3 regions of the Methylobacterium sp. 88A genome follow, and region 1 is predicted to be linked to each of the others. Evidence: predicted binding sites of a transcription regulator. Region 1 holds the regulator's gene; each other region holds the start of a gene.
The links. The regulator LexA, encoded in region 1, represses DNA repair genes until DNA is damaged. The targets are predictions, from matches to a motif close to TGTTCNNNNTGTGTTCNG.
Positions count from the first base shown of each region.

Region 2: parE (DNA topoisomerase IV subunit B) is a predicted target of LexA. The motif match lies at 2,767-2,784, and genes of this name have one in related genera.
Region 3: uvrA (excinuclease ABC subunit UvrA) is a predicted target of LexA. The motif match lies at 2,702-2,719, and genes of this name have one in related genera.

Region 1 covers NZ_AQVT01000001.1:3,322,806-3,328,735, forward strand. Annotated here, with positions in the region: gene oxc (oxalyl-CoA decarboxylase) at 1-364, opposite strand, end outside; gene A3OM_RS0115940 (GntR family transcriptional regulator) at 1,024-1,716, shown strand; gene lexA (transcriptional repressor LexA) at 2,133-2,870, shown strand; gene A3OM_RS0115950 (ComEC/Rec2 family competence protein) at 2,864-5,125, opposite strand; gene gltX (glutamate--tRNA ligase) at 5,304-5,930, shown strand, end outside.
Region 2 covers NZ_AQVT01000001.1:1,940,782-1,946,711, forward strand. Annotated here, with positions in the region: gene bchE (magnesium-protoporphyrin IX monomethyl ester anaerobic oxidative cyclase) at 1-287, shown strand, start outside; gene A3OM_RS23730 (hypothetical protein) at 297-494, opposite strand; gene A3OM_RS0109210 (PhoX family phosphatase) at 628-2,616, shown strand; gene parE (DNA topoisomerase IV subunit B) at 2,798-4,888, shown strand; gene A3OM_RS0109220 (outer membrane beta-barrel protein) at 5,123-5,930, opposite strand, start outside.
Region 3 covers NZ_AQVT01000001.1:1,568,786-1,574,715, reverse strand. Annotated here, with positions in the region: gene A3OM_RS0107535 (Crp/Fnr family transcriptional regulator) at 1-442, shown strand, start outside; gene A3OM_RS0107530 (PAS domain S-box protein) at 708-2,609, shown strand; gene uvrA (excinuclease ABC subunit UvrA) at 2,910-5,900, shown strand.

The DNA of each region.
Region 1 (5,930 bases):
CGATCTCGCGCTCGGACGAGCCGGAGATGAGGATCATCGGGAAGCAATTGGTGGTGGCGTTGGCGAGCGCCGTCAGACCGTTGAGGAAGCCGGGGGCCGAAACCGTGAGGCAGATGCCGGGCTTCTTCGTGAGGAAGCCCGCGATGGCGGCCGCATTGCCGGCATGCTGCTCATGGCGGAAGGAGATGACACGCATGCCCGCAGCCTGGGCAAGACGACCGAGATCGGTGATCGGAATACCGGGAACACCGTAGATCGTATGAATATCGTTGAGCTTCAACGCATCGATGACGAGATGAAAGCCATCGGTGAGCTCAGGCTCCGCCGAAACGTCGACAGCGATTCTCTGGGCCAAAGCGGACATCGTGTTCTCTCCCTGGTTCTTTGCTGTTTTGTTATGATTTGCGACCCGCTGGGCAGACGAGCCGATGAGGTGACGTCCCCATCGTGGGGCGGCGGGGGCGTCCACGGCCGCACGTCTCGGCGAAACCGTATTTTTCTTAAGTCAGACCGAAAAAATTATGACCTCCTCAAGCAGAAAGCTCATGCTTATCTTGAAGACCGTCCGTAAACCTCCCGACCGAAGGGCTAAGGAACGTAATGCGTTATAATGCGTGTCCCTACGTCGACAGCGTGCTGGGATGCCACCGCCAATCCGCCGAAGCCTCATCACGACCTCGCTCAGGCCGCCTTACAGTCGGATCACCCTCCGCATCTCTCGACAATTGGTGGCATACCAAATACCAACTGTCAAACCATTTTGCATGATCTTGCCGGTTTGGTCGGGCTTCAGCGATTGCGCGGCACTCAAACGAACGAGACGATGGCGAGTGCGGCATCGCCGCGGCTCCAACGACCGAATGCATGTCCTCCGGATTGCTAGGACAAGAGATGCCACTATTCTTGTGTTGAAGGATTTCTTTGCCCCGAAGCGTTCCTTGTATTTCGAACGCGGGTTTGGCATGCTTCACACCAAGTGTGCTCGACCCTGTGTGCGAGTTGAAATCATTCTAGGTGTCGAAAATGGTCAAGACGGATACGTTTCAAGTAAAGCCGATCGTTGCGACTTCGAGCTTGCGTGCATTGGCCTACGACGCGCTCAAGGAAGCAATCACGAATATGAACATCTATAATCAGCGCGAGGAGGTGAGGCTCGACGAGAGGAAGCTGTCTCTCAACCTGGGAGTGAGCCGCACCCCGGTGCGCGAAGCGCTGACGGTACTCGAGCAGGAAGGTTTCGTACGGTTCGAGGCCCGGCGCGGCGTCTTCGTGATCAAGAAGTCGAAGAAGGAGATCGTCAGCATGATCCAGGCCTGGTCGGCCCTGGAGAGCATGGCCGCTCGCCTCGCCTGCGAGCGAGCCACAGACGAGCAGTTGCACTGCCTGCGCGAGCATTTCCCGGAATTCTACGAGGGTCGTCCGTCGGATCATCTCGACGAGTATTCGGAAGCCAATATCCGCTTCCACCAGAAGATCATTTCGCTGGGCCAGTGCGACGTCATCAAGGACATCACCAGCAATCTGCTCATGCACGTTCGCGGCATCCGCAACACGGCCATGCGCCAGGGCGACCGTGCCGCCAACTCGATCAAGGAACACGTGGCGATCATCAAGGCGCTGGAGGCGCGCGACGCGGAACTTGCCGAACGCCTGGTGCGCGAGCACGGCCTCGGCCTGGCCAGCCATGTCGAGAAGTACGGCGACTATCTCGACTGAACGGCATCGTCGCCGGTTTCTGGTCGCTGCGACCGCCAATGTCGGCGAACGAGACGGGACATCCGGCTTCGGTCGGATCGAAGCGCCTGTATTGGCTCGCCGATCCGTCACAGTGATCGAAACGAATCCCCGATTCTGCGGCGAAGCCAGCGACCGGTGGCACCGTCGCTATTGAACGACCACGCCGAGGCGATCAGCTCGCGGGGTGGGATGTCGTCGGGATGGAGCCGACTTGCGAGGCGCGAACCGCCAGCCGGGCTCCGGCGCCGGGATGCCAGCGAATGTCCGCCCAGGAACAAACTCTACCACCGCGTTAACGGAACCCTTGCAGAACACTTCCAGAACGTCTACCATGTTCGTGTTTTGTTTCAGCGGCGTTAGTCGCGGCCATTGGCTTCAGTGGAAGAGTGATCTGTATGTTGACGCGTAAGCAGCTGGATCTTCTCCAATTCATTCAGCAACGGATGCAGGAGAGTGGTGTCCCGCCCTCGTTCGACGAGATGAAGGACGCGCTCGATCTCAAGTCGAAATCGGGCATTCACCGGCTGATCACGGCCCTCGAAGAGCGTGGGTTCCTGCGGCGCCTGCCGAATAGGGCCAGGGCGATCGAGGTGATCCGGATGCCCGAAAGCCTGACCGGCGCCCCCGCGCCGAAGCCGGCTCCCGCCGGCGAAGTCCGCCGCTTTACGCCCAGCGTCGTCGAAGGCGGACGGTCCAAGGCGACGCCATCTATGCGTCCGCCTACGACCCAGGCTCAGGACGAGAGCGGACGGGCCATCACCATCCCGGTCATGGGTCGGATCGCGGCCGGTACACCGATCTCGGCGATCCAGAACCAAAGTCACTCGGTCACGTTGTCTCCCGACCTCCTGTCGGGGGGCGAGCATTATGCCCTCGAGGTGCGCGGCGATTCGATGATCGAAGCGGGTATTCTCGACGGCGATCTGGTGGTGATCAAGAAGCAGGACACCGCGAATACGGGGGACATCATCGTGGCCCTGATCGATGATGAGGAAGCCACTCTGAAACGCCTGCGTCGTCGCGGTTCCTCCATCGCCCTGGAGGCCGCCAACCCCGCCTATGAGACGAGGGTGCTGGGTCCCGACCGCGTACAGATCCAGGGTCGCCTGGTCAGCCTCGTCCGCCGCTACTGAGGCCGGTCCGAGGGCGTGTCCGGCAATGGGTCGCCTTCGTCGATCTCGGGATCCTGTAGTTTCGCGGTCTCGGCCGGTGTCGAGGGTACAGGCGAGGCATCGGCCATGACCCGCCGCCACGGAGGCCGGACGTTCGGCGCGCGTGCCGATGTCGCGACAGGACCATCCGGCCCGAAGCGAACGGCCGTCGCCCCTCGCTCCGCCAGGAACGCCCGATCGACGATGAGGCCGGCGCGGCATCCTTTGGGAGCGTCGCGGCGGGCTATGATGATGCTTGCCCTCTCACAATCCTCGGCAAAGGCCCGCTTGTCCTTGACAAGCGCCACGATGCGCCGCGTCTCCGTCCCTGCGGTGCAGCCGACCGCATCGCAACGGCCTTTCGTGGAGGCGGATACGGCACCGGCCTTCCGAGAATCGCCGTCCGCCTTGAGCCATTGTTCGAGGACGAAGGCGGGCGGGTTTCCGAGGATTGCCAGCCGGCCGTCAGGGTCGCGCAGGGCCGCGCCCCCACCCTCCCGGTCGATATAGAGGTCGTAGCGCGGTGGCGTGGCGGCGAGGGCGATGCCGAGGGCGGCCGGAGCGAGTCCGATCCAGCGCAGCCCCGACACGGGGAGTGTCAGCAGGAGCAGGGCGAGGGCCAGCAGGCAGAGGGCCGTGCTGCCATAGGCCGGCACGACGAGGGTGGCGTGGCCAAACCCGCTGATCCACCCGGAGATCGTGAGCATCCCCCGTACCGCGAGCCCCATCGCCCACCAGACCGGCTGATCGAGGGCAAAGGGGTAGGCGAGGATCCCGAGCACCGCCGCCGGCATCACCGCCAGAGATACGAGGGGCAAGGTCAGCGCGTTGCCGACGATGCCGAACGGCTGGACGGTCTGGAAATGATAGGTCGCGAACGGCGCCGTCGCGATCTGGGCGACCATGGTCGTCGCCAGGGTGCCGAGGACCGCGACGGCGAGGAACCGCCATGCGCGGGCCAAGAGGCTGGCGCCTTCGCGTGGCGGCATCCAGCGATTGAGCGTGCCCGCGCAGGCGATGAGGCCGGCCACCGCGCCGAAGGACATTTGGAAGCTCGGGCCGAGTAGCCCGTCGGGCTCGCGCGCGAGGGCGATCAGCGCGGCCAGGGCGAGGTTGCGCATGCTGAGCGCGGGACGATCTACGAGGATCGCGCCCAGCATCACGAGGGTCATGATGAGCGATCGCTCGGCGGCGATGTCCCAGCCCGAGAAGACGCAATAGGCGGTGACGCCGACCATGGCGAAACCGGCGGCGATCTTCTTGATCGGCCAGATGAGGGCGAGGCCCGGGACGAGGGCGAGGAGCGCGCGAACGAGCCAGAACACCACTCCGGCAGCGAGTACCATGTGGAGCCCGGAAATCGAGACCACGTGGTAGATCCCCGCCGCGCGCAGGACATCGTTGGTCTCGGCATTGATGAGGCCGCGCTTGCCCGTCACCAGGGCCGCGGCCACCGCGCCGGCCTGCCCGCCATTGGCATCGGTGATCCGGCGGGTCAGCGCGTTGCGCGCATCGTCCACGGCAGCGGCGAGCGAGACCTGCCAGGGCAAGGGTCTCGGCGGAGGCTTCACCTCGATCTTGCCCACGAGGGAGCCAACGGCGCCGATCCCGCGAAAGTAGGCATCGCGCGCGAAATCGTATCCGCCGGGCCGGGCCGCCTCGGGCGGGGGCAGGAGCCGCGCCGTCGCCGAGATGTAATCGCCGGGCTTCAGGGTGAGCGCCTTTTTGTAGGACACGCGAACCCGCGTCGGCCGGCGATCCGGCGTCAGGGTGCCGAAACTCTCCACGAGGACGATGAGCCGCGCACCGACCTCCCGCTCGTCGAGGGCTTCCACAAGGCCGGTGAGCGGCGCGATGGTCGTCCGGGCCAGGACGGGCGCCGCCACGATCCGCAGGCGCAACACAGCGGCCGAGAAGCCGAGGAAGGACGCGGCGAGTCCGAGAACCAGAGCGAGGGCGACGGGCCTTGAACCGAGGAACGGTACGGCGGCCGAGAGGGCGAGCGCCACGAGGAGCGGTGCCGCCAGCGATGGCTCGCCGTGGGTGGCGGTGAAACAGACGAGAATGCCGAGGCCGAATGCGACGGCGAGCCAGGGAAACAGGCGGCGCTGTTCGGATTCCTCCGCGAGCCCGCCGGCGAACCAGCGTTTTGCCGCCTCTACCATAGCCGACGGGGATCGCGGACGGGCCAGGCCCGCAAACGTCGCGCCCTTTGCTCGCGCGCTGGCCTGGGCCATCTGCCGCTGCGTCTCCCTCAGGGCTCACCCTTTTGGAGAGAGCCCGCACGAGCGGCACCGCCTCCGCCTCGCGACTCGGCGCCACGTTTTCTTAACGTCACCGCAAACGCATGCTACATGCGCCGATCCGGGCCGGTCGATCCGCCCTCCCACCTTCACGCACAAGTTTAGCCGCCCGATGTCGTCACCCGTCGTTACGCGTTTTGCCCCCTCCCCCACGGGGTACCTGCATATCGGGGGAGCGCGCACGGCGCTCTTCAACTGGCTCTATGCCCGCCATTTCGGCGGTCGCATGCTGCTGAGGATCGAGGATACCGACCGGGAGCGCTCCACCCAGGGCGCCATCGACGCGATCCTCGAAGGGTTGCGCTGGCTCGGCCTGGATTGGGACGGAGACGTCGTATACCAGTTCGCCCGCGCGGATCGGCACCGCCAGGTCGCGGAAAGCCTGCTCGCCTCGGGCAACGCCTATCACTGCTATGCGACGCCGGACGAGCTCACCGCCATGCGCGAGGCCGCGCGGGCCGAAGGCCGCCCCATGCGTTACGATGGCCGCTGGCGCGACCGCGATCAGACCGAGGCACCGGCCGGCGTGAAGCCGGTGATCCGCCTACGCGCTCCGTCCGACGGCGAAACGGTGGTGGAAGATCAGGTCCAGGGCCGCGTGACCTGGGCCAACAAGGATCTCGACGATCTCGTCCTGCTGCGCTCCGACGGTAACCCCACCTACATGCTCGCCGTCGTCGTCGACGATCACGACATGGGCGTGACCCACGTGATTCGCGGTGACGACCACCTCACCAAC
Region 2 (5,930 bases), 1.4 Mb from region 1:
GGTTCAAGTTCATCGAGGTGGCGGTCCAGGCTCGCCCGCGTGCACTCGCACGCGTCCTGTTCCATCGCGACGCGGGACTACGCCACGCCATGCGCTGGTACACGCGGATGGGGCGTCGGGTATGGCCCTATGAGATCAGGAACTTCCTGCGCGACCCGTTGGTGAAGAACGGGCCGAGCGTCGCAGAATTCTGGGGGGAGCCACAGGACGGCGAGGAAGAATCCATGGTCGTCGTCAACGCGGAACGGCGTCCCGAAGCCGCGAGGCCCCGCGCCGATGCGGCGTGACGGTCGACCTCAGATGAAGACGAAGAAGATACCGAAGCTGGCGATGAACCCCGCCAGCGATACGGCCGAGAGGGCCAGAAACCTGGACGATGCGACCGCGCCCTCATCCTGCCCATCCTCGATGGGCGAGAAGGCGCGGCCTGCCGCCTGCGATGCGCGAATGAGATCGTCGTGGCGCACCATGCTCAAGGCTGCGGACGGCGCCATGTCGCTCTCCCATAGATACGTTCTATGTGTGCTAACGCACAAACTCAGGGTTGGTTCCGGAACGCCGGCGTCATCCGCCCGCCATGTCGCGCGCCTAACTCGAACTCGATCCATTCCAAGGAACGAGTTCACCATGACCGAGCCGCTGCGCACTCGCTCGCAGGCCGCCGAAGACGGCGAGGATGCCGGTTCGAATCCGAGCCGGAACGCCACCTTCGGCGACGTGGTCGCCGCCCGGTTCGACCGGCGCGACCTACTGCGCGGCCTTCTTGGGGTCGGCGCCATCGCGGCGGTGGTGACGCCCCGCGCGCTCGCCGCCGGCCCGGCCGCGGCGGCGCAGGGACAGGCGACGCCGTTCCCCTTCATGGAGATCGAGGCGGGATCGGACGCACACCATCACGTGGCCGAGGGGCACGATGCCGACATCCTGATCCGCTGGGGCGATCCGGTCCTGCCCGGGGCGCCCGCCTTCGACCCGCTCAACCAGAGCGCCGCGGCCCAGGCCCGGCAATTCGGCTACAACAACGACTTCGTCGGCTATTTCCCGATGCCCGGCGCCGCCGATCCGGCCGCGCATGGCCTTCTCGTGGTCAACCACGAATACACCAACGAGGAACTGATGTTTCCCGGCCTCGGCCGCCAGGACATCAAGACCGTGGCCTTCAAGGGCATGAATCGCGACCTCGTCGACATCGAGATGGCCGCCCATGGCGGCTCGGTGATCGAGGTGAAGCGTAACGACGGCAAATGGGCCGTGGTGCCGGGGTCGCGATACGCCCGCCGCATCACCGTCGAGACGCCGATGGCCCTCTCCGGCCCGGCCGCCGGCTCCGATCGGCTGAAGACCACCGACGACCCGTCCGGCCGCGCGGTGAAGGGCATGATCAACAATTGCGCCGGCGGCACCACACCCTGGGGGACGTGGCTCACCTGCGAGGAGAACATCAACTATTACTTCTCCGGCACCCTCGCAGAGGGGTCGGCCGAGGCGACCAACCACAAGCGTCTCGGCCTGCCCGGCAACGCCTATGCCTGGGGCCGCTTCCACGAGCGGTTCGACCTCTCCAAGGAACCGAACGAGCCCAACCGCTTCGGCTGGGTGGTGGAGATCGACCCGTTCGATCCCGCCTCGGTCCCGGTCAAGCGCACCGCCATGGGCCGGTTCAAGCACGAGGGCGCCGCCGGCATCGTCTCGAAGAGTGGTCGGTACGTCGTCTACCAGGGCGACGACGAGCGTTTCGACTACGTTTACAAGTTCGTGACCGACGCGGCCGTGGACCTCGCCGACCGGGCGGCCAACCGCGACATCCTCGATTCCGGCACGCTGCACGTCGCCCGGTTCGATGCCGACGGACGCGGTACCTGGATGCCCCTGGTGTTCGGACAGGGGCCGCTGACACTCGAGAACGGGTTCACCGCCCAGGCCGACGTGCTCATCGAGGCCCGGCGCGCCGGCGACCTCCTCGGCGCCACCAAGATGGACCGTCCAGAGGATGTCGAGGCCAACCCGAAGACCGGCAAGGTCTACGTGATGCTCACCAACAACGGGAAGCGCAAACCCGGCGATGAGAACGCCGCCAATCCGCGGCCCGACAACCGCTTCGGCCATATCGTCGAACTGACCCCAGACGACGGCGACCACGCGGCCTCGGGCTTCGCCTGGGAAATCCTCGTCAAATGCGGCGATCCCTCCATCGCGGCGGTCGGCGCCACCTTCTCCTCGGCGACGACGAAGGACGGCTGGTTCGGCATGCCGGACAACTGCTCGGTGGACGGGCAGGGACGGCTCTGGGTCGCCACCGACGGGAACTCGCCGTCGAAGACGGGGCGAAACGACGGCATCTGGGCGATGGAGACGGAAGGGCAGGGACGGGGCACGGGCAAGCATTTCTTCAGGGTGCCGAACGGCGCCGAAATGTGCGGCCCCTACTTCACCCCCGACGACACCACGTTCTTCGTCGCCGTGCAGCATCCCGGCGAGGCCGACGAGGAAGATCCGAAGGCCATGCCCGCCACCTTCGAGGCGCCCTCCACCCGCTGGCCGGATTTCATCGACGGAATGCCGCCCCGCCCCGCCATCGTCGCGATCACCAGGCGTGGAGGTGGCCGGGTCGGAAGCTGACGGGGCGACGCGAACGCCCCCTGCGGCCAAGGGGGCAGGCGTGGCCGAGCCCCCGCTTCCGGTACCCCGGCGACACAGCATTAACGGAATCGGCGCAAGCTGCGCAGGAACACCGGGAGAGCGGCCGCCGGCCAGGGCGGCATCGCTTCACGTTTCCGTTTCGTTCCTGTATGGTTGGTCCATGACTCAGCGCGAGACCTCACGTCAGGCCGTTCCGGCCCCCGCCGGCGGCCGGCCGAGCGACCTGTTCGCGGGCGGTCAGGCGCCCGTGCGCGGCGCGAAGGCCGCTTCGGCGGCGCGCGCTCCCCTCGACAGAGCACCGGTCGATGCGGCGGAAGCCGGCTACGACGCCTCGTCGATCGAGGTGCTGGAAGGCCTGGAGCCGGTGCGGCGCCGGCCGGGCATGTATATCGGCGGCACCGACGAGCGCGCCCTGCATCACCTCTTCGCCGAGGTGATCGACAATTCCATGGACGAGGCGGTGGCGGGCCATGCCAGCTACATCGAGGTGGAGCTGGAGGAGACCGGCCACCTCGTCATCACCGACAATGGCCGCGGCATCCCGGTGGACCCGCACCCGAAATTTCCGGGCAAATCCGCCCTCGAAGTGATCATGACCACGCTGCATGCGGGCGGCAAGTTCGACTCGAAGGTCTACGAGACCTCCGGCGGCCTGCACGGTGTCGGCATCTCCGTGGTCAACGCCCTCTCCGACATCCTCGAAGTCGAGGTGGCCCGAAGCCAGGTCCTCTATCGCCAGACCTTTTCGCGGGGCCATGTCCAGGGTCCGCTGGAAACCGTCGGCCGGGTGCAGAACCGGCGCGGCACGCGGGTGCGCTTCCACCCCGATGCGCAGATCTTCGGGGCGCTGAAGTTCGATCCGCGCCGGCTGTTCAAGATGGCGCGCTCCAAGGCCTACCTGTTCGGCGGCGTCGAGATCCGCTGGCGCTGTGCCCCCGCCCTGCTGGAGGGCATCGCCGACGTGCCGGCCGAGACGGTGCACCGCTTCCCCGGCGGCCTGCGCGACTATCTCGCCCGCGACCTCGACGGCAAGGAGCTCGTCACCGACGCGGTCTTCGCCGGCAAGGTGACGAAGCCCGGCGGCCACGGCTCCCTCGAATGGGCCGTCGCCTGGATGGTGGTGGAAGACGGGGTCTCGCACTCCTACTGCAACACGATTCCCACCGCCGAGGGCGGCACCCACGAGAGCGGCCTGCGCGTGGCCCTGCTGCGCGCCCTGCGCGAGCATGCCGAGCGCGTCGGCCAGGCCAAGCGGATGACCTCGGTCACCACCGACGACGTAATGGCGACCTGCGCCTCGATGCTCTCGGTCTTCATCCGCGAGCCGGAATTCCAAGGCCAGACCAAGGACAAGCTCGCCACGGTGGAAGCCTCGCGCATCGTCGAGACGGCGATCCGCGACGCGTTCGACCACTGGCTCGCCGCCTCCCCGGCCCAGGCCAACAAGCTCCTCGACTGGGTGATCGACCGGGCCGAGGAGCGCCTGCGCCGACGCCAGGAGAAAGAGGTCGCGCGCAAATCCGCGACTCGCAAGCTGCGCCTTCCCGGCAAGCTCGCCGATTGCTCCAAGGCGGGTACGGCGGGCTCGGAGATCTTCATCGTCGAGGGCGATTCCGCCGGCGGCTCGGCCAAGCAGGCGCGCGACCGCGCCAGCCAGGCCATCCTGCCCCTGCGCGGCAAGATCCTCAACGTGGCCTCGGCCAGCCGTGACAAGATGGGCGCCAACCAGCTCATCTCCGACCTGACCCAGGCGCTCGGTTGCGGCACGGGTAACGGCTACAAGGGCGAAGACCTCCGCTACGAGAAGGTCATCATCATGACCGACGCGGATGTCGACGGCGCCCACATCGCCTCGCTGCTGATCACCTTCTTCTACCGGCAGATGCCCAAGCTCATCGACAAGGGCCATCTCTACCTGGCGATCCCGCCGCTCTACCGGCTCACCCACGGCGCCAAGACGGTCTATGCCCGTGACGACGCCGACAAGGAGCGGGTGATCAAGACCGTCTTCAAGGGCGGCAAAGTGGAGATCAGCCGCTTCAAGGGCCTTGGCGAGATGATGCCGGCGCAGTTGAAGGAGACCACGATGGACCCGAAAAAGCGCACGCTCCTGCGCGTGGCTGTCCTCGACGAGGCGCGGGATTCCACCGGTGATGCCGTGGAACGGCTGATGGGCAACAAGCCGGAGGCCCGTTTCGCCTTCATCTCTGAGCGCGCCGCCTTCGCCGACGAGGCGACACTCGACATCTGAGGACGGGTGGGTCGCGAGTTCGGCCTATCCGAGCCGCCTCTCTTCCCAGGGGTGGAGCACCAACGGAGTCGGAGGCGAAGTGCCACGTCGCGTCCGCATTCGAGTCACGCCGGGTGAATTGCGAGAAAGCCTCCATCAATGCAAAAAACCCGGCCGTGAGGCCGGGTTTTTCACGTGGACGATCCCGATGCCGCGCGATCCTCGATGAGGACCGCGCGACGATCATGGACGATCCTAGTAGGTGCCGAACTTGTAGTTCAGGCCGGCGCGGACGACGGCGAACTCGTCGTCGCGACGACCGGTGCTGACCGAACGCGCAATGTCGCCAGCGGTGGTGACCACCAAAGGACCAGTGCTACGGTTACCGCGATCGAGATTCACGTACAGGCCTTCGACCTTCAACGTCACAGCGGAAGCGCGGAAGAAGTTGAAGAACGACTCGGTGGGAAGAGCGTATTCGATACCACCGCCGACGGCGTAGCCGGTGCGGAAGTCATCGTTGCCGCGGAAGCCACCGAAGTCACGATCAGCGCTGCCCGCACCGTAGGCGAAACCGCCGGTGCCGTACACGAGGGTGCGGTCGAAGGCGTAGCCGAGACGGCCGCGGACGGTGCCGAAGTAGTCGAGGCTGGAGAGACCGCGCGGGTCGTTGATGGCGAAGCCGTCACGAGCGACCACACCCGAGTCACGACGCTTGGCGCCGAAATCGAGGTACTGGGCGTCAGCTTCGATACCGACGACTACGCCCGAACCCGGGGTGAACTGGTAGTTGTAGCCGATCTGCGCGCCGCCGGTGAAGCCGTCCTGGCTGTCTTTGCGGAACGTGGCGACCTGCGGCACGCGGGATTCAGTGAAGGCACCCGGAACCGTGAAGGCGTTCGGGCCTTCCTTACCGGCGTCGAAAGCGTAACCGGCGTTGATACCGGCGTAGAAGCCCGTCCACGTGAAGACCGGGACCGGGACGAAGACCGGCGGGGCGGCGCGACGGGGAAGGTCGGCGGCCGAAGCGACAGCAGTCAGGCCGGCGAGAACGGTCGTAGCG
Region 3 (5,930 bases), 1.8 Mb from region 1:
GACCACCCTGCGCAACCTCTTCACCCGCTACGCGGACTGCCTGCTGGGACAGGTGCTGCAATCCGTGGCCTGCAACGCCCTCCACCCGATCGAGGAGCGCTGCCTGCGCTGGCTGCTGACGCTGCAGGACAGGATCGGCACGGAAACGCTGCCCGTCACCCATGAACTCCTGGCCAACATGCTGGGCGTCCAGCGGACCTATCTCACCCGGATCCTGCGGACCCTGCAGATCCAGGGGCTGATCGAGGTCGGGCGCGGCCGCATCACCATCCTCGACCGCGCCAGGATACAGGAGGCGGCCTGCGAGTGCCACGGCGCCGTGGTGAGCCATTTCGAGACCGTGCTGGGGGCCGTCTACGATGCGGAGGGGCGGATGCTCTCCGTCGATCCTCCGACACAGCCGCGCCAGGACGATTCCGCCCGTGCGGCCGAAGCCGTCTGATTCCGGGATGGTCGAGCGCCGCGGGAGTGGACGAGGCGTGCCGCTCCGGTGGAGACTTGCCGGGCTCAGTCTCCAATCTCATATCCGTGACGGAAAGCGTGGGGGCAACTTGCGAAATCTGACGGCGAGACTTGTTCGCCGCAAGATCTGACGGCATCTGATGGGACGGCGACCGACCGAGTCTGACGCGAATACGATGACCATTGCGAAAGTCCCGTCACCCCTCCGGGGGAGCCGTCGCGATCCTTCATCGCCGGCGCCGGCTATGGCCGTCGGCGACAGGCGGGACGGCGTCGGTGCGAATGCCGACGGCGACAAGCCGTGCCGTGAGCGGAACTCCATCGACGAGCGCTACCGGCTGGTGGCCAAGGCGACCAACGACGTCGTCTGGGACTGGGATCTGGAGCACGACGCCATCGTGTGGAACGAGGCGCTCGAGACGTCCTATGGCTGGCCTCCCGGCCATGTCGGCCCGGGCTCCGCCTGGTGGCTCGGCAACATCCATCCCGACGACAGGGGCGCGGTCTCCGCCGGCCTGAACGCCGTCTTCGAAGGGCGCTCGGACCTGTGGAGCCATCAATACCGCTTCCTGAAGGGCGGCGGTGGCTACGCGGACGTGCTGGATCGCGCGTATCTCGTGCGTGACGCTTCGGGCATCCCGCTGCGGATGGTCGGTGCGATGCTCGACATCACCGTGCGAACCCAGTTGGAGGCACAGTTCCGCGCGGTGTTCGAGGGCGCGAATATCGGGATCGTCCAGTTCGATCCCCGCAGCGTCCTGGCGCTCCGGGTCAACGCCAAGCTCTGCGAGATCTGGGGCGCGCCGGAATCCGAGATCGTCGGGTGCTCCCTCGCCCAATGGACGCCCGCGGAGGATGCGGGCGAGCGCGAGGCCCTGCACCGGCGCCTGGCCACCGGCGAGACCCTGCAGGACCGCTTCGAGAAGCGCTATCGCCGGCGGGACGGGCGGCTGATCTGGGCGCGGGTCAACCTGGTCTCGCAGACCCTCGGCGACGAAGTCCACGCCATGGCGATGATCGAGGACATCACCGAGGAGAAACGCGCGGATGCACGCCGTGACGCGCTCCTCAGCCTGGGCGACCGCCTGCGCGAGCTGCGCTCGAACGCCGAAGTCGTGGCGATGACGGCGGAGATCCTGGGCCGGACCCTGGCCACGACGCGGGCCGGCTACGGCATGGTCGACCTGCCGGCCGGACTGGTGACGGTGGCGCATTCGTGGTCGTCCGACGGACAGGTCTTTCCGAGCCAGACCCTGCCGCTGGACGAGTATCCCGCCAGCATCGCCAGCCTGCGGCGCGGAGAGGTGCTCGCGGTGCCCGACCTCGCCTCCGCCTCCGATCTCGACACGGATGCGGCCCTCTACATCGCCCAGGGCGTCCGGGCGGTGATCTCCGTCCCCCTGCTCCGGCGCGGCCGCCTCGTCGGCGTGCTCTACGCGACGGAGGCGTCGCCGCGCGCCTGGACCCAGAACGAGATCGATTTCGTCCGTGACGTGGCGGAGCGGGCCTGGAGCGGGCTGACCCGGATCGAGGCGGACGAGCAGCAGCGCATCCTCAACCGCGAACTCAGCCATCGCATGAAGAACACCCTGGCGATGGTTCAGGCGATCGCCTCGCAGAGCCTGCGCAACGTCACCGACATCGAGGCCGCCAAGCATGCGCTCGCCGCGCGCCTGATCGCCCTGGGCAAGGCCCACGACATCCTGCTGACCGGACAGCGGGAGAGCGCGGAGATGGAGGCGGTGCTGACGAGCGCCCTGTCGCTGCACGACGACCAGCAGCCCGGCCGGTTCCACCTGTCGGGTCCCGACATCGTCATCGGCTCGAAGGCGGCGTTGTCCCTCGCCCTGATGATGCACGAACTCGCCACCAATGCCGCCAAGTACGGCGCCCTCTCCCGGCCTGACGGCCGCGTCACCGTGACGTGGAGCGTGGTCGCGGCGGACGAGGACGACACGATCCACCTCACCTGGTCCGAGCGCGGCGGCCCGCCCGTGCAGCCCCCGACCCGGAAGGGCTTCGGCTCGCGCCTCATCGAGCGCGGCCTCGCCGGCGCGGTGGGCGGCGAGGTCTCCCTCGCCTACGAACCGGACGGCCTGGTGTGCCGGGTCATGGCGCCTCTGTCGGGTTTCCAGGGAAATTTCTAGCGGCGGAAAGCGTCCCGCTCGCGTGGCCGTTTCAATCGTGAAAGCTTCGCCGGGTTCCGGCCGGGGGCAAAATCCGACGCCGATATTGTAGCTGTACGCTTTTTGTTCTAGCTGGGTGACGGATATGCGTGGCGTGCGTCTTGCCCGCCCGGCCCGTGCGCCCGACATGGCGACCGGTGGCGGGGCCGTCGTCGTCGACCTCGCCGCATGACGTCTCGGAGACGATCGCCGCCGAGCGTCGTTGTCGACTGCCCGTTCCTGCAAGCCCTGCCGCTCAAGTCCTGCCGCCGAAGAGACCCAATGGCCAAAGCAAAAGCCGCCGCCAAGACACCACGGGGCCGGAAGACCCAAGCCGCGCAGGCGCAGGAAGAGAGCGTCGAGTCGCGGATCGAGAAGCTGTTCGAGGGAAGCCCCGACCGTCGCGTCATCGCCGTGCGCGGCGCGCGCGAGCACAACCTCAAGAACATCGATCTCACGATCCCGCGCGACAAGCTCGTGGTCTTCACCGGCCTGTCGGGCTCGGGCAAGTCGTCGCTCGCCTTCGATACGATCTACGCCGAAGGTCAGCGCCGCTACGTCGAATCGCTCTCGGCCTATGCCCGCCAGTTCCTCGAGATGATGTCGAAACCCGATGTCGATCAGATCGACGGGCTCTCGCCGGCCATCTCCATCGAGCAGAAGACGACGTCGAAGAACCCGCGCTCCACCGTGGGGACGGTGACCGAAATCTACGATTACATGCGTTTGCTCTGGGCGCGGGTCGGCATCCCCTATTCGCCTGCCACCGGCCTGCCGATCGAGAGCCAGACCGTGAGCCAGATGGTCGACCGGGTGCTGGCCCTGCCCGAGAAGAGCCGGCTCTATCTCCTCGCCCCCGTCGTCCGGGGTCGCAAGGGCGAGTACCGCAAGGAGATCGCCGAGTTCCAGAAGAAGGGCTTCCAGCGTCTTCGCATCGACGGCGAATACTACCCGATCGACGACGCGCCCAAGCTCGACAAGAAGCTCAAGCACGACATCGACGTGGTGGTGGACCGGCTCGTGGTGCGGGCCGACATCGCCGCGCGGCTGGCCGATTCCTTCGAGACCGCCCTGGAACTGGCCGACGGCATCGCACTGATCGAATTCGCCGACCCGGCCGAGGGTGAGACCATCACCTTCTCGTCGCGCTTCGCCTGCCCGGTCTCCGGCTTCACCATCGCCGAGATCGAGCCGCGCCTGTTCTCGTTCAACAACCCGTTCGGAGCCTGCCCGACCTGCGGCGGCATCGGCCACGAGATGCGGATCGACCCCGAACTCGTCATCTCCGACGTCAAGCTCAGCCTCAAGCGCGGTGCCGTCGGCCCCTGGGCGAAATCGACCTCCCCCTATTACGGCCAGACCCTGGACGCCCTGGCCAAACATTACGGCTTCAAGACCAGCGTGCCCTGGTCGGACCTTCCCGAGACCGCGCACAAGGTCATCCTCTACGGCTCCGGCCGCGAGTCGATCCGCTTTGCCTACAATGACGGCATGCGTGCCTACGAGGTGAACAAGCCGTTCGAGGGCGTCGTCCCGAACCTGGAGCGGCGCTACAAGGAGACCGAAAGCGATGCGTCCCGCGACGACATCGCCCGTTTCATGAGCGAGACGCCCTGCGCCTCCTGCGGCGGCAAGCGCCTCAAGATCGAGGCCCTGGCGGTGAAGGTCGCCATGCAGGACATCGGCGACGTCACCGCGCTTTCCGTGCGCGAGGCGCATCGCTGGTTCTCCGAACTGTCGGAGAAGCTGACGCCGAAGCAGAACGAGATCGCCTTCCGCATCCTCAAGGAAATCCGCGACCGGCTCACCTTCCTCGTCGATGTCGGCCTCGATTATCTCACCCTGGCGCGCGGTTCGGGCTCGCTCTCCGGCGGCGAGAGCCAGCGCATCCGCCTCGCCTCGCAGATCGGCTCCGGTCTCACGGGGGTGCTCTACGTCCTCGACGAGCCCTCCATCGGCCTGCACCAGCGCGACAACGAGCGCCTGCTCGGCACGTTGAAGCGCCTGCGCGACCTCGGCAATTCGGTGATCGTGGTCGAGCACGACGAGGACGCGATCCTCCAGGCCGATTACGTGGTCGATGTCGGCCCCGGTGCCGGCATCCATGGCGGCCGGATCATCGCCCAGGGCACGCCGGAGGAGGTGCTGAAGAGCCCCGACTCCCTCACGGCGAAATACCTCACCGGCGAGATGAGCGTGCGGGTGCCCACCGCCCGGCGGAAGGGACGGAAGGGCAAGCTCACCCTCGTCGGCGCGCGGGGCAACAACCTGAAGGACGTGAGCGTCGAGATCCCTCTCGGAACCTTCACCTGCGTCTCGGGTGTCTCGGGCGGCGGCAAGTCCACCCTCATCATCGACACGCTCTACAAGGCGGTGGCCAAATCCCTCAACGGCGCCATGGAGCACCCGGCCCCGTTCGAGCGCCTCGACGGGCTCGAGAATCTCGACAAGGTCATCGACATCGACCAGTCGCCCATCGGGCGCACGCCGCGCTCCAACCCGGCGACCTATACCGGGGCCTTCACGCCGATCCGCGACTGGTTCGCCGGATTGCCGGAGGCGAAGGCGCGCGGCTACCAGGCCGGCCGCTTCTCCTTCAACGTGAAGGGCGGGCGCTGCGAGGCCTGTTCGGGCGACGGCGTCATCAAGATCGAGATGCACTTCCTGCCGGACGTCTACGTCACCTGCGACGTGTGCAAGGGCCGCCGCTACGACCGCGAGACCCTGGAGGTGAAGTACCGCAACCATTCCATCGCCGACGTGCTCGACATGACCGTCGAGGAGGCGGCCGACCTGTTCAAGGCGGTGCCGACGATCCGCGAGAAGATGGAGACCCTGGCGCGGGTCGGCCTCGGCTACGTCAAGGTCGGCCAGCAGGCCACCACCCTGTCGGGCGGCGAGGCGCAGCGGGTGAAGCTGTCCAAGGAGCTCTCCAAGCGCGCCACCGGCCGTACGCTCTACATCCTCGACGAGCCGACCACGGGCCTTCACTTCCATGACGTCGCCAAGCTCATGGAGGTGCTCCACGAACTCGTGGACCAGGGCAACACCGTCGTGGTGATCGAGCACAACCTCGAGGTCATCAAGACCGCCGACTGGGTCATCGACATGGGACCCGAGGGCGGAGATGGCGGCGGCGTCGTGGTGGCCGAGGGGACGCCGGAGCAGATCGCCAAGTCGAAGGCGAGCCATACCGGCCGGTTCCTGCGCGATGTGCTGGCCCGCCGTCCCCTCACCGAGGTCACCGCCAAGGGCCGGGACGCGGCGGAATAAGCTGCCCGCCCGGCCAAGGCCAAGCTCGAT